One region of the Mycobacterium sp. DBP42 genome, then DNA from elsewhere that is predicted to be linked to it. Evidence: riboswitches for the same ligand, from Rfam matches in the RefSeq annotation. Region 1 holds a riboswitch; the other holds the start of a gene.
What was found. Region 1 has a riboswitch for glycine ahead of E0T84_RS25130 (L-serine ammonia-lyase). Riboswitches for the same ligand answer to the same signal wherever they lie in the genome.

Region 2: another riboswitch for glycine. It lies ahead of gcvP (aminomethyl-transferring glycine dehydrogenase); the one in region 1 lies ahead of E0T84_RS25130 (L-serine ammonia-lyase).

What each region holds. Positions count from the first base shown of each region.
Region 1 is NZ_VCMY01000038.1:25,189-32,791, forward strand. It holds gene E0T84_RS25120 (Abi-alpha family protein) at 1-582, shown strand, start outside; gene E0T84_RS25125 (hypothetical protein) at 587-1,894, shown strand; gene E0T84_RS25130 (L-serine ammonia-lyase) at 1,891-3,282, opposite strand; glycine riboswitch at 3,312-3,408, opposite strand; gene E0T84_RS25135 (oxidoreductase) at 3,643-4,488, shown strand; gene E0T84_RS25140 (TetR/AcrR family transcriptional regulator) at 4,469-5,098, shown strand; gene E0T84_RS25145 (alpha/beta hydrolase fold domain-containing protein) at 5,263-6,132, shown strand; gene E0T84_RS25150 (SDR family NAD(P)-dependent oxidoreductase) at 6,226-7,074, shown strand; gene E0T84_RS25155 (SDR family oxidoreductase) at 7,098-7,603, shown strand, end outside.
Region 2 is NZ_VCMY01000045.1:9,830-17,432, forward strand. It holds gene E0T84_RS26795 (CDP-alcohol phosphatidyltransferase family protein) at 1-138, shown strand, start outside; gene E0T84_RS26800 (DUF881 domain-containing protein) at 135-1,034, shown strand; gene E0T84_RS26805 (small basic family protein) at 1,063-1,395, shown strand; gene E0T84_RS26810 (DUF881 domain-containing protein) at 1,397-2,254, shown strand; gene gcvH (glycine cleavage system protein GcvH) at 2,291-2,686, shown strand; gene garA (glycogen accumulation regulator GarA) at 2,876-3,355, shown strand; gene E0T84_RS26825 (MerR family transcriptional regulator) at 3,359-4,108, shown strand; gene E0T84_RS26830 (bifunctional nuclease family protein) at 4,228-4,722, shown strand; gene E0T84_RS26835 (MerR family transcriptional regulator) at 4,978-5,598, shown strand; glycine riboswitch at 5,705-5,803, shown strand; gene gcvP (aminomethyl-transferring glycine dehydrogenase) at 5,957-7,603, shown strand, end outside.

The DNA.
Region 1 (7,603 bases):
CAGCTGGCCACCCTGGTGAAGAACCGGCTGGAGGCCCTCGACTCGGCGCCGAGGCCCGTGACGATCGCCACGCCCGAAGAACCGACAGCCGAATCGCTCAACAACAAGATGGACCGCCTGCTGGACCGGGCCCTGGACCAGAGCACCGCAGGCAGCCAGGTAGAGCTGTACCACCGCCTGCTCGATCAGTTGGTGGCCGACGAGGCGCGGATCATCGGCGCACTCTCCGAGGGGGCGACGTCACCGCTGGTCAACATCCACACCTGGACCCGGGCCCGCACGCCCGGCCAGGCGGTGTTGGAGAACGCCTGTCTGATCGGCCGAACCGCGAATGTGGCGTTGCCCGGCATGGTTCCGCAGTACGTCGGTCATCTGCTCTCCCTCGGCCTGGTGGAGACCGGGCCAGAGGATCCGTCTCAGAAGGCCGAGTACGAGGTGCTCCTGGCCGAGCCCATGGTGTTGCGGGCGATCAAGAGCGCATCGCGCGGGCCGCTGGCCGCGAAGGTCGAACGGCTGACCCTGAGCTTGTCGGGCCTGGGCCGCGGCCTGTGGGAGGCTGCGGTGGAACGAGACGGTTCGTAACCGCATGAGCGGCAGCGAGACCGTTCTCGCGATCCAGACCTGGCAGGAGATCAAAGCAGATTTCGGCGTCAACTGGCTGATCTATCTGTCCATGCCGTTCGTGGCCGCCTTCGTCGGGTGGAGCACCAAGATCGTCGCGCTCGAGATGCTCTATCGACCGATGGAGTTCAGGGGCGTCGGTCTGCTCGGTTGGCAGGGCATCGTGCCGCGGCGCGCGGGCAAGGTGGGATCGAAAACCATTGAGCTACTCACCCAGAATCTGCTGAAACCCGAAGAGCTGCTGGCGAAGGTCGACGCCAAAGAAGCCGTCGAGGCGTTGCGCGAGCCGCTGACCCAGGCGGTCGACGACATCTCCCGCGACATCGCCGAGCAGATCCGCCCCGGATTATGGGATTCGCTGCCCGACGCCGCGCGAAACGCGATCCAGGCCCGCATCCACGACCAGACGCCCAAGGTCGTGGAGAAGATGCTCAACGAGATGCGCGCGGACCTCAACCGGTTCGTGGACATCCAGTACCTGGCCGTGACGACGCTGGTCCGCAACAAGGACAAGCTCAACAGACTCATGCGCGGGCTCGGCGACAACGCGATGGCCTTCGTCCGCCGCAGCGGCATCTACTTCGGGCTCGTGATCGGCGTGGTCCAGATGGTTGCGTGGGCGTTGTTCCAGAACCCGTGGATCATGCCGGCGTTCGGCTTCGGGGTCGGCCTGATCAGTGACTACATCGCGCTCAACATGTTGTTCCGGCCGGTGCAGCCCACCAAGTACCTCGGCTTCATCCCGTTCCAGGGCCTGCTGCACGCTGAGCGCGACAAGATCACCGAGGACTACGCGCGGATTCTGTCCGAGGACCTGTTCTCACCCGAGATCCTGTTCGACGGCGTGCTACGGGGTCCAGGCTCCGACAAACTGTTCGCGCTGGTGGGCAAGGAGGTCGAAGCGGCGATCGATGCACAGACCGGTATTGCCACCCCGCTGGTCAAGCTCGCCGTCGGCACCCAGCGGTACAACGCGGCCAAGGACCATCTGGTCAAGGTCGTGCTCGAGCGGCTTCCCACGACATTGGTCGAGGCTCAGGACTACGCCATGAACGCGCTGGATCTGGAAAAGACCATCATCGACAAGATGAGTCAGCTCACCAACGAGGAGTACGAGTCGATCCTGCGTCCGGTGTTCAAGGACGACGAACCGACCATGATCGCCGTCGGAGCGATCCTCGGTGGCCTCGTCGGCGAGATCCAGGTGCAGGTCGTCGAGCACTTCGGCAACGATCCCGAAGCCGTCGCGTTGCGCACTCTGCTGCATCACTAGCAATCGACGACATTGACCGCGACGGCGAGCCCACCCGTCGAGGTCTCCTTGTACTTGACGCTCATGTCCATCCCGGTGGCACGCATGGTCTCGATCACCTGGTCCAGGCTGACGCGGTGGGTGCCGTCGCCCCGCAGCGCCATACGTGCCGCATTGATCGCCTTGCCGGCCGAGATGGCGTTGCGTTCGATGCACGGGATCTGCACCAGCCCACCGATCGGGTCGCAGGTGAGGCCGAGGCTGTGCTCCATGGCGATCTCGGCCGCGTTCTCGACCTGTCGCGGTGTGCCACCAAGGATTTCAGCCAGGCCCGCGGCGGCCATGGAAGCGGCGGAGCCGACCTCGCCCTGACAGCCGACCTCGGCACCCGAGATCGAGGCCCGCTCCTTGTACAGCGATCCGATGGCCCCGGCGGTGAGCAGGAAGCGGACGGCGGTGTCGTCGGGGTCGGCGTTTCCGGCCGGGGTGTAGTGCACTGCAAAGTGCAGCACCGCCGGGATGATTCCGGCCGCGCCGTTGGTCGGCGCGGTCACGATCCGGCCGCCCGACGCGTTCTCCTCGTTGACCGCGAGCGCCACCAGGTTCACCCAGTCCTCGGCGAAGGCCGGATCACGCTGTGGATCCTCGGCTTCGAGTCGCACGAACCAGTCCTTGGCGCGGCGCCGGACCCGCAGATTGCCGGGCAGGTCACCGTCGCGGGACATCCCGTTGGCCTGGCAGGCGACCATGACGTCGCGGATGTGCAGGAGGCGCTCCCGCACCTCGACTTCGGTTCGGGCGACACACTCCTGCCGCAGCATCACCTGGCTCACCGACAACCCGTTCCGCTCGGTCAACGCGAGCAACTCAGCCGCGGAACGGAATGGGGCTTCGGCGTCTTCTCGCACCGACGCTTGCGGCTCCGCGCGGGATTCAGAGCGGGATTCAGCGACGACGAAACCGCCACCCACCGAAAAGTAGGTGTCGCGATAGACGGTATCGCCGCCGGCCGAAAACGCCGTCAGGGTCATGGCATTCGGGTGTTGTGGCAGCCGACGGCCCGGGTGCAGTTGAATGTCGGCTTCGGTCAACGCGATCACCACCCGGCCGGCCAACCGGATCTTGCCGTCGGCGCGAATCTTGGTGAGCCGCCGTTCCATCTCGTCGGTCTCGATGGTCTCGGGCCGACAGCCCTCCAATCCCAGCAGGATCGCCGGCAACGTGCCGTGTCCGGCACCGGTCGCCGCCAGCGAACCGAGCAAGTCCACCGTGACCTCGGCGACGCGATCGACCGCATTGCGACTGGCAAGTTCGTCGACGAACATGCCCGCGGCCCGCATCGGGCCGACGGTGTGTGAGCTGGACGGGCCGATCCCGACCGAAAACAGTTCGAAAACACTGATCGTCATGACTACAACTCCGGGTATGTGTGGTGACATCTCCCCGCTCTGTCCTGAAACCTGAGAGATTTGGCGCGTCGCGCCTTTCACCTTCGGTAAGCGCGTGAGACCGCGCTGTTCTCCAGAGTTGCCTCGACACTGCGGTACTGGGCCTGAGAGATTCCCGGGGAGGATTTGCTCCTACGGCGCCTCCCAAATCGGAGGTTCTCCCGCAATGCGTCATCGACGTATTGAGTTATGTGACGGATGCTACTCGGCCGGCGGTGTCAGCCGGTCGGAATAATCCCGGCCTCGTCCCAGTTGCACAGGCCATCATCGTAACTAAACTGAACGTACAGTTCAGATAGCTCAGAATAGGTGGTCACAGACATGAGCGTTTGGTTCATCACCGGGGCGTCCCGCGGATTCGGATTGCAGATCGCCCGCGACGCATTGGCCCGCGGACACCAGGTGGTCGCCACCGCGCGTGACGCCGCCGCCGTCACCGCCGCACTCGGCGAGGACGACAACGTGCTCGCCGTCGCCCTGGACGTCACCAACGAAGCGCAGGCACAACAGGCCGCGCAGGCCGCGGTGGAACGCTTCGGCCGGATCGATGTACTGATCAACAACGCCGGACGCGGCCTGCTCGGAGCCGTCGAGGAGGCCACCGACGCCGAGGTACGCGCTGTCTACGAGACCAACGTCTTCGGCCTGCTGACCGTGACCCGGGCCGTCACCCCGGTGCTGCGGGCCCAGCGGGCCGGCACCATCGTCAACATCTCCTCGGTCGGCGGATTCGTCGGCTCGCCCGGTTGGGGCGTCTACGCATCGACCAAGTTCGCCGTCGAGGCACTCTCCGAAGCGCTGCACGCCGAACTGCAGCCGCTCGGCGTCCATGTCATGGTGGTCGAGCCCGGCTACTTCCGCACCGACTTCCTCGATTCGTCGAGCCTGCAGACCCAGCGCAACATCATCGACGACTACGCAACTGGCCCCGCCGGACAGATGCGCGGCGCTGCAGCAGAGCGCAATCACGACCAGCCGGGCGACCCGGTGAAGGCAGCCAAGGCGATCATCGACGTCGCCGAAGCCGAACAGCCCCCACTGCGTCTGATGCTGGGCAACGACACCATCGCGGCGGTCGAAGGCAAGATCGCGCACGTGCAAACCGAGCTCGCGCAATGGCGAAGCGTCTCGGAATCAACGGATTTCGATGATGTCGCCGCGAGCTGAGGCGATAGCCGGTGGGGCGGGCGAGGATTTCGTCCGCCCCACCGGCGCACGCAGCGACCGCGTCCATCAGTCCATCCTCGACGCCACCGCGACATTGCTCGACGAGGGCGGATACCCTGCCGCCACGGTCGACGCGATCGCCGCCCGATCCGGCGCCAGCAAAGCCACCATCTACAAACACTGGCCATCGCGGACCGCCATCGCGGCCGAAGCCTTCGGCACCATGATGGCCGAATCACTGCCTCTGCCCGATACCGGCACCACCGCAGGCGATCTCGTCGAGCAGGTGGTACGTGTATCGGCGTTCTACGCCGGTGCTCGCGGCGAGGTATTCGCCCAGTTGCTCGCGGCCTGCGTCGAGGACCGAACGGGCGCAGCATATTTCCGCGAGTACTTTCTCAGCGGTCGGCGTGCGGCGATCACCGAGCTATGGCAGCGTGGTGTGGCCCGCGGTGATGCCGACGCCGCCGTCGCGATCGACGACGTCATCGACATCCTGTTCGGTCCACTCATCTTCCGCCGGCTGACCGGACATTGCGCGCTCACCGAGGCACACGCCCGTCGGCTCGCCGAAACAGCGCTGCAGGGGTTGATGCGCGATACCGGCTGAATGCAACACTCCAGATCGCCGTCTGTCGTCTTCGACCAACGACAACCACACTTTTCAGCTCTTCACGACAAGCCGGCGTCGAGCGGCCTTGGCTACCGTTCCGCGGAGTGAACACAGCTACGTCCAGCAGAACGCGGCGAGCAGGCGCACGACTCTCAGCGCACGTGGCCCAGCGCCTGCTGCCGCTCGTACCCACCCCACGCAGTTTCGGTTCCGCGACCCAACGGATCGACCCGCCCGAAATCGTCGACGTGGCCACACGTCACGGCGCGGTCCGGTGTTTCATCTACTCACCGCACCCTGATGCCCCGCTCGCCAAGGCCGGCGCGGACGGGCCGCCGGTCAACCTGCACCTACACGGCGGCGCCTTCATCGTTCGCAATCCACGGCAAGAGGAGTACCTCGCGCACTACATCGCGGCAGAGGCCGGTGCAGTGGTCGTCTTGGCCGACTACGCCACGGCGCCGCAGGTTCGATACCCGGTCGCCGAACAACAATGCTTCGACGTCGCGTTGTGGGTACGCAGTGAGGCCGGCCGCCGCGGCTGGGACGCGGCCCGATTATCGGTGACAGGTGCGAGCGCCGGCGCAAAGCTCGCAATCAACGTGTGTCAGCAGGCATATCTCACCGGCGAAATCAGTTTGCGGGCGGCGGTATTGGCGTTTCCCGTCGTCGACCTCAGCCGTGCCGACCGCACTTCCGGCAAGGCACGTCCGCGCATATCGCGAAGGATCCAACGACTTGTGATCGACGCCTACCTAGTGGATACGGACCGCTCACGAGAACCGCTGGCCTCTCCTCGCTTTGATGACGACCTCGCTGACGCGATGCCGCCGACGTTGGTTCTGACCGGCGCCCTCGACACCTTGGGCCCCGAGGGCGACGAGCTGGCGGCACGATTGTCCGACGCGGGTGTCCTGACCACTCACCATTGTTTTCCGGGCATCGACCACGGCTTCACCAGATCAGAGGTGGCCACCGCCCATGACGCGACGAAACGCATTGCCGCCCATCTCGTCCAGCACCTGGGGTGAACGCGGCCGATTGGCGCGTTGCGACAACCGGCCGCGTACACGTTGGCTCATCGGCACGAGCGGGCGGCCACGCCGTGTCCATAGCGTCGGTGCATGCCCATAACTGGACCTCGATTCAAGACCGCTGACCTGACCGATCGGGTGGTGGTCATCACCGGCGCCGGCAGCGGTATCGGCCGCGAACTGGCCCTGTTGTGCGCCCGGCGCCACGCCCACCTGGCCCTGTGCGACGTCGACGAGGCCGGCCTGTCCGACACCGCTGACGCAGCCCGCGCCCACGGTGCGCAGGTTCTGACCTCGTGGGCGGACGTGTCCGAGACCGAATCGATGACACGATTCGCCGACGCCACCGCCGAATATTTCGGCCAGGTGGACCTGGTGGTCAACAACGCCGGAGTCGGCCTGGTGGGCGGATTCCTGGACACCGACAGTAAAGATTGGCAATGGTTGATCGACGTCAACCTGATGGGTGTGGTGCACGGCTGCAGCGCATTCCTGCCCACCATGATCGACGCGGGTCGCGGTGGACACGTCGTCAACCTGTCCTCGGCGGCCGGCCTCCTGGCCAACCCGCAGCTGACCGCCTACAGCGCAACGAAGTTCGCAGTACTCGGTTTGTCCGAAGCGCTGCGCATGGAACTCAAGCCCCACGGCATCGGCGTCACCGCGATATGTCCCGGCATCATCAACACCGCCATCACGCAGAACAGCCTCATCCGCGGCAGCGGGGACGTTGACGCGCGGCGCAGACATCTCGAATCGACGTACCACAAGCGCGGGTACACCCCTGAGCGCGTGGCCAAGAACATCCTGCGCGCAGTCGACCGCAACCGCGCGGTCGCTCCGATCGCCGCCGAAGCGCACGTGATGTATGTGCTCTCACGGTATGCCCCGCCACTGGCGCGGTGGCTCGGGGCACGCGTCGCCGAATTATCCAAGTAATCAACCACATCCGAGGACGTGACATGCAACTGAAGGGCCGTAGCGCGCTGGTGACCGGCGCGACGGGTGGAATCGGCCGGGCCATCGCGTGCGAACTCGCCGGGCGTGGGTGCTCACTCACGGTGACCGGCCGGCGCGAGCTGGCGCTCAAAAAGCTGGTCGGTGAACTCGGCCCGTCCGCGCGTGCGTTGACCGCAGATCTGACCGACCTGGACGCGGTGCGGGATCTGATGGACCGTACAGGCGATGTGGACATCCTCGTCGCCAATGCAGGCGTCGGCATCCCACAGGACCTCGCGATGCTCAGCGACAGCGAGATCGAAGACGCCGTGCGTATCAACCTGCTGGCCCCGGCGGCGCTTGCCCGTGCGGCGGTGACGTCGATGCAACGCCGCGGCCAGGGCCACATCGTCTTCATCTCCTCGGGAGCCGGACTCATCGCGACACCGGGGAACGGCGCGGTCTACACGGCGACCAAATGGGGCCTACGCGGCCTCGGCCTGGCCCTGCGACAAGAACTGCACGGCAC
Region 2 (7,603 bases), on a different contig from region 1:
GACGCGACCTGGAGCCGGGTGGCCCTGGCCTGCGGATGGGCCTTCCTGCTGTGGGGCGTGGCGTTGTACCTGTGGTCGGCGGTGCTCTACCTGATCCAGGTGACGATGGTGGTGCGACAACTCCCCGCCAGGTCATGAGCACGCTGGGCGGCTTCGAGTCGGGGGCCGGACTCAACGACCATGAGGCCAACGCCCCCAAGCGCATTCCGCTGCCCTCGCTACTGCGGTCGTTGCTCTCCGAGCACCTGGATCCCGGTTATGCCGCGGCCGCTGCGGCCCGGGAATCCGGTGACCGGCCGCGCCGGCGGGGCACCGACATGGCGTGGCTTCTGGTGGGCGCAGGCGCGATCGCCACGGTGTTCGCGGTCGCGGCCGGTCAGGCGCAGTCGGCGGCCCCGGCCGCCCGGGAGGCTCAGCACACGTTGGCCGGGCGGGTTCGCGCGGCCCAGATCGGCGCTGACCAGGCCAGTGCCGAACGCGACGCGCTCGGCGATCAGCTGGACGCCGAGCGGCGCAGCAGGCTCGGGATGGACGAGAACGGCCAGCACCTGCTCGGCAGCCTGGACACCGCCAACATCGAGGCCGCCGCGGTCCCGATGATCGGCCCCGGCCTGACCGTCACGGTCACGGATCCCGGTCTGTCCAAGGACCTCAGCGACGTGTCGAAACAGCGGGTCGCCGGCGGTCAGCAGATCATCCTGGACCGCGATCTGCAGCTGGTGGTGAATTCACTGTGGGCCAGTGGGGCCGAGGCGGTTTCGGTGGGCGGTGTGCGGGTCGGCTCGGGTGTCACGATCCGGCAGGCGGGCGGCGGGATTCTGGTCGACAACCAACCGATCACGAGTCCGTATGTCATTGTGGCGATCGGACCGCCGAAAGGGATGGCCGACACATTCGACCGCACCCCGGGGCTGCAGCGGCTGCGGTTGTTGGAGACTTCCTACGGAGTCGGGGTGAACGTGAGTGCGGGGGACGGCCTGACCGTGCCCGCGGTGTCGGTGCGGGATGTCAACTTCGCCAAACAGATTGGATAGGCCTGACGTGCACAGGATTGACCGTTAGATGATCGGGATCGTCGCACTGGTCGTCGGAATCGTACTCGGATTGGTGTTCCATCCGAGCGTTCCCGAGTTCGTCGAGCCGTACCTGCCGATCGCCGTGGTGGCGGCACTGGACGCGGTCTTCGGCGGGTTGCGGGCCTATCTTGAGCGGATATTCGACGCCAAGGTGTTCGTGGTGTCGTTCGTGTTCAACGTCTTGGTGGCGGCGCTGATCGTGTACGTCGGCGATCAGCTCGGTGTCGGTACCCAGTTGTCGACGGCGATCATCGTGGTGCTCGGCATCCGGATCTTCGGCAATGCCGCCGCACTGCGGCGCAGGTTGTTCGGCGCCTGACATGAGCGATTCCGAATCCGAATCCCCGACCCAGCCGGATCCGCCGGCCGGCACCGCCGAGCCGGGCCCACCTGAACATCACGGCGAGCATCACGGCCGCCATGAGATGCCCGCCGATGTCTCGCCACGCCGGTTCCGCAACCTACGGATCGTGCGCCGCAGCCGTTCACAGCTCGTGTTCGGCGGCCTCGGGGTGCTGCTGTGCATCCTGCTCGGTATGGCGATCGTCACACAGGTGCGCCAGAACGAGTCGGGGGATTCGCTGGAGACCGCGCGTCCGGCGGATCTACTCGTGCTGCTCGATTCCCTGCAGCAACGAGAAGCGTCGCTCAACACCGAGGTGGCCGATCTGCAGCGGACGCTGCAGCAGTTGCGGGCCTCGGGCAGCAGTGATCAGGCCGCGATCGAGAATGCCCAATCCCGGCTGGAGGCATTGTCCATCCAGATCGGGACGGTGGCCGCGACGGGGCCCGGCGTGACACTCACCATCGAAGACGATGCGCCCGGGGTACCTGCCGAGACGATGCTCGACGTGATCAACGAGCTGCGTGCGGCCGGGGCCGAGGCCATCGAGATCCGCGGCGGTGATCAGCAGTCCGCGGTGCGGGTGGGCCTGGACACCTGGATCATCGGCCCCCCGGGGCAGCTTGCGGTCGACGATGTGACCCTGCGCCCGCCGTATTCGGTTCTGGCGATAGGGGATCCGCCGACTCTGGCGGCTGCGATGAACATTCCCGGTGGGGCGATGGACAGTGTGAAGCGGGTCGGCGGCGCGATGGTGGTACAACAGGCCGAGCGCGTGGACGTGACCGCCTTGCGACAACCGAAACCACGCCAATACGCTCAGCCCGTCAAGTGAGCACAGCAGCCCACCTCGGAGACCATAAGGAGCGCCGTGAGCGATATCCCAGCCGACCTGTACTACACCTCGGAGCACGAGTGGGTATTGCGCACCGGTGACGACACCGTGCGCGTCGGCATCACCGATTACGCGCAGTCCGCACTCGGCGATGTGGTGTTCGTGCAGCTGCCCGACGTCGGGACCCAGCTGGCCGCCGGTGATGCTTTCGGAGAGGTCGAATCCACCAAGTCGGTGTCGGACCTGTATGCCCCCGTGGCGGCGAAAGTCGTTGCGGTAAACGGCGATCTGGACGGTAGCCCGCAGCTGGTCAATTCCGACCCCTATGGCGAAGGCTGGCTCGTCGATCTGCGCCTCGAGGACGGCTCCCTCGACGATGCGCTGGCCGGTTTGCTCGACGCGGACGGCTACCGCGCCGCCGTCACCGAGTAAGGAGTTGTTAGGGTTTCGTGGGCCGGTCGCCAGGACCGGTTGGGCCGTACCCGGCGCGCAGATATCTTCCCCATCGGATCCGGCGGTGGTGGACCCAATGATGCCTGATGCGCGGTACGGTCGACGTGAGACCGACGATGGGCTGGGGCCACGCCGGGCAACGCCACAGCAGCCAGTGAGGAGCAGCGGGTGACGGACAAGGACAGCAATTTGGGGGCCGACCAGTCGGAAGACGTGACGGTAGAGACCACATCGGTATTCCGTGCGGACTTTCTGAACGAACTGGACGCGCCCGCAACGGCCGGTACCGAAGGTGCCGTTTCCGGTGTCGAGGGCCTGCCCGCGGGTTCGGCATTGCTCGTCGTCAAGCGCGGACCGAATGCCGGATCGCGTTTTCTGCTCGATCAGCCGACCACCTCGGCGGGGCGTCACCCGGACAGCGACATTTTTCTCGATGACGTGACGGTGAGCCGCCGGCACGCCGAGTTCCGGCTGGAGAGCGGCGAGTTTCAGGTTGTCGATGTCGGCAGTCTCAACGGGACGTACGTCAACCGCGAGCCGGTCGACTCGGCAGTGCTCGCCAACGGCGACGAGGTGCAGATCGGGAAGTTCCGCCTGGTGTTCCTCACCGGTCCCCGTTCTGACGACGACAGCAGCCAGACCAGCTAGCCCATGACTGCCCCCGACAGACCTGCACTGGCCGGGATGTCGATCGGTGCAGTCTTGGACCTGCTCCGGGGTGACTTCCCGGACGTCAGCATCTCCAAGATCCGGTTCCTCGAGGCCGAGGGGCTGGTGACGCCGCAGCGGACCGCGTCGGGTTACCGGCGGTTCACCGCGTACGACTGTGCGCGGCTGCGGTTCATCCTGACCGCGCAGCGTGACCAGTACCTGCCACTGAAGGTGATCAAGGCGCAGCTGGACGCTCAACCCGACGGCGAGCTGCCCCAGGCCGGGTCCACCACCTACGGGGTGCCTCGTCTGGTGCCGGTGTCCGAGGGCGCCGAGGGGCCGGACGGCGCCGCCGGGGTTTCGGCGGTGGCGCCGACCCAGGTCCGGTTGTCCCGGGAAGACCTGTTGACTCGGTCTGGCATCGATGAAGAGATGCTGGGGGCGTTGTTGCGCAACGGCATCATCACTGCCGGGCCGGCTGGGTTTTTCGACGAACATTCCGTGGTGATCGCCCAGTGCGCACGGGCCCTCGGCGACTACGGCGTCGAGCCCCGGCACCTGCGGGCGTTTCGCTCGGCGGCGGACCGGCAATCCGACCTGATTGCCCAGATCGCAGGCCCAGTGGGCAAGGCGGGCAAGGCCGGAGCCCGCGACCGGGCCGACGATCTGGCCCGTGAAGTGGCCGCCTTGGCGATCACGTTGCACACGTCTTTGATCAAGTCCGCCGTACGCGACGTTCTGGATCGCTGAGGACTAGACTCGTTTTGACGGCCAGTTCGTCTGAGTCGGGACTCCTGGCTACGGGAGGCGGACTGCGCGACGGACGAAGATTCGACGAAACGGCACGGCGGTGCGGAGGGCAGGCACAGATGGCTGAGGTTCGCGTGGTCGGCATTCGGGTGGAACAGCCGCAGAACCAACCCGTGTTGCTTTTGCGGGAGTCCAACGGTGACCGCTACCTGCCGATCTGGATCGGGCAGTCGGAGGCTGCAGCGATCGCGCTGGAGCAGCAGGGCGTAGAGCCCACCCGGCCCCTCACCCACGACTTGATCCGAGATGTCATTACCGCCCTTGGCCATTCGCTCAAAGAGGTGCGGATCGTCGACCTTCAGGAAGGCACTTTCTACGCCGACCTGATCTTCGACCGCGACATCAAGGTCTCAGCCCGGCCGTCGGACTCGGTGGCGATCGCCTTGCGGGTCGGCGTCCCGATCTATGTCGAGGAGGCGGTGCTGGCCGAGGCCGGCCTGCTCATTCCCGACGAGAACGACGACGAGGCCGCCGGAACCGTGCGTGAGGACGAGGTGGAGAAGTTCAAGGAGTTCCTCGACAGCGTTTCGCCGGACGACTTCAAGGCGACATGACCGACGCCGGCGCCGCTGTTCAGTCGCAGATCACGGGTACGTCTCAAGTGGGTATACCGGAGTCGACACGCGGCGCGGGAGACAATCGGGCGGGAATTCGGGCCCCATACTTTCTTCGCAGCGGGCAATCAGGGCTCGGCGGGAAGCGTATGCTCGACACATTCGAGTTCGCAGCAAACCGTCGCGTTGAAGATTGCCGCGTTGCAGGACATGGCAGTGCGGTGCGGGCGAGTTCGAACGGCGAGAGGATTCACAGTGGGTGACACGCCACGGCAGGAAGAGTTGGATCTGACCACCGGGGGCGGCGCGGAGCCGCCCGTCAGGCCAGCCGGCGAACCCGTGCAAGGCGGGTTGTTCCCCGACGACTCCGTGCCCGACGAGCTGGTGGGTTACCGCGGTCCCAGCGCCTGCCAGATCGCCGGTATCACCTACCGTCAGCTCGATTACTGGGCCCGCACCTCACTGGTGGTTCCCTCCATCAGGAGCGCCGCCGGATCGGGTAGTCAGCGCCTGTACTCGTTCAAGGACGTCCTGGTCCTCAAGATCGTCAAGCGCCTGCTGGACACCGGCATCTCGTTGCACAACATCCGGGTCGCGGTCGACCATCTGCGTCAGCGCGGCGTGCAGGATCTGGCCAACATCACCCTGTTCTCCGACGGCACCACGGTCTACGAGTGCACCTCGGCCGAAGAGGTCGTCGACCTGCTGCAGGGCGGCCAGGGTGTGTTCGGTATCGCGGTGTCGGGCGCCATGCGCGAGCTGACCGGCACCATCGCCGACTTCCCGGGCGAGCGCGCCGACGGCGGGGAGTCCATCGCCTCACCCGAGGATGAGTTGGCGTCGCGGCGCAAGAGCCGCGACCGCAAGATCGGCTGACTTCTTCCCGCCAACAGACACGTAGCTGCCCTTCGACCGCGGTCGAGGGGCAGCGCTGCGTCTGTTCGCCGATATCGGTGCCCGGCCGGTAGAATTGCCGGCGCATCGCCCTCGTGCGGGAGAGTTTCGTGACAGCCAGTCACGGACGCCGAAGGAGCAACACCTCTCCGTCAACCTCTCAGGCACCCAGGACCGCGCCAGGCCCCGATGCCTCTGGAAAGTGGTGCCCCATGGGCACCCGCCCATGGGGAAAAGTCCTGTACCGGGGCTGAATCTCTCAGGCGCCCGGACCGGGTCGACGACAGAGGGAGAGGGACTGCCACGACGTCCGAGCACGTCTGCGCCCCAGGAGAGTGTCGTGTCCGACCAGCATCAATCGCGTTTCGCCGACCGTCACATCGGCCCGAACGCCGCCGCCGTGGCCACCATGCTCGACGTGATCGGCGTGGCAACGCTCGACGAACTCGCCGCCAAGGCTCTGCCGGCAGGAATTCTCGACGCGCTCGGCGCCGGCGGCGTGGCTCCGGGCCTGGAGGGCCTGCCCGCCCCGGCCACCGAAGAGGAGTCACTGGCCGAGCTGCGCGCGCTGGCCGACTCCAACACGACCGCGGTCTCCATGATCGGTCAGGGCTACTTCGACACATTCACCCCAGCTGTGCTGCGGCGCAACATCCTTGAGAACCCCGCCTGGTACACGGCGTACACGCCCTACCAGCCCGAGATCAGCCAGGGTCGTCTCGAGGTGCTGCTCAACTTCCAGACCATGGTGTCGGATCTGACCGGGCTCGAGGTGGCCAACGCGTCGATGCTCGACGAGGGCACTGCCGCCGCCGAGGCCATGACACTGATGCACCGCGCGACCAAGTCCAAGACGAATCGGCTGCTCGTCGACACCGACGTGTACTCGCAGACCGCCGCCGTGCTGGCCACCCGTGCCGAGCCGCTCGGCATCGAGATCGTCACGGCGGATCTGCACCAGGGGCTCCCGGACGGCGAGTTCTTCGGCGTCATCGTGCAACTGCCCGGAGCGAGCGGGCAGGTGGCTGACTGGTCTGCGCTGATCAGCGCCGCCCACGAACGCGGGGCGCTGGTCGCCGTCGGCGCCGACCTGCTGGCGCTCACCCTGATCACCCCACCCGGCGAGATCGGGGCGGACGTGGCCTTCGGAACCAGCCAGCGGTTCGGTGTGCCAATGGGATTCGGTGGTCCGCACGCGGGATATCTGGCCGTGCATGCCAAGCATGCCCGGCAGCTGCCGGGCCGGCTGGTCGGGGTCTCGGTCGATGCCGATGGCGCCCCGGCGTACCGGCTGGCGCTGCAGACCCGTGAGCAGCACATCCGCCGGGACAAGGCGACCAGCAACATCTGTACCGCGCAGGTACTGCTGGCGGTGATGGCCGCGATGTACGCCAGCTACCACGGCGCACAAGGACTGACCGCGATCGCGCGCCGGGTGCACGGCCACGCCTCGGCCATCGCGGGCGCACTCGGCGACGCCCTGGTGCACGACAAATACTTCGACACCGTGCTGGCCCGCATTCCCGGACGAGCCGACGATGTCGTCACGGCGGCCAAGGCCAAGGGAGTCAACCTGTGGCGCGTCGACGCCGACCACGTGTCGGTTTCCTGTGACGAGGCGACCACCGATGAGCACGTGGCTGCCGTCCTCGACGCGTTCGGGGTGCCGGCCGCGAATCCGGCCGACGCCGATCCGATCGAGCGCACCGCCAGAACTTCCAGCTTCCTCACGCACCCGGCGTTCAACTCCTACCGCACCGAGACCGAGATGATGCGGTACCTGCGGGCGCTGGCGGACAAGGACATTGCCTTGGATCGCAGCATGATTCCGCTGGGCTCCTGCACGATGAAGCTCAACGCCGCGGCCGAGATGGAGCCGATCACCTGGCCCGAATTCGGCCGTCAGCACCCGTTCGCCCCGGCATCGGACAACCCGGGCCTGCGCAAACTGATCGCCGACCTGCAGGATTGGCTCACCGGGATCACC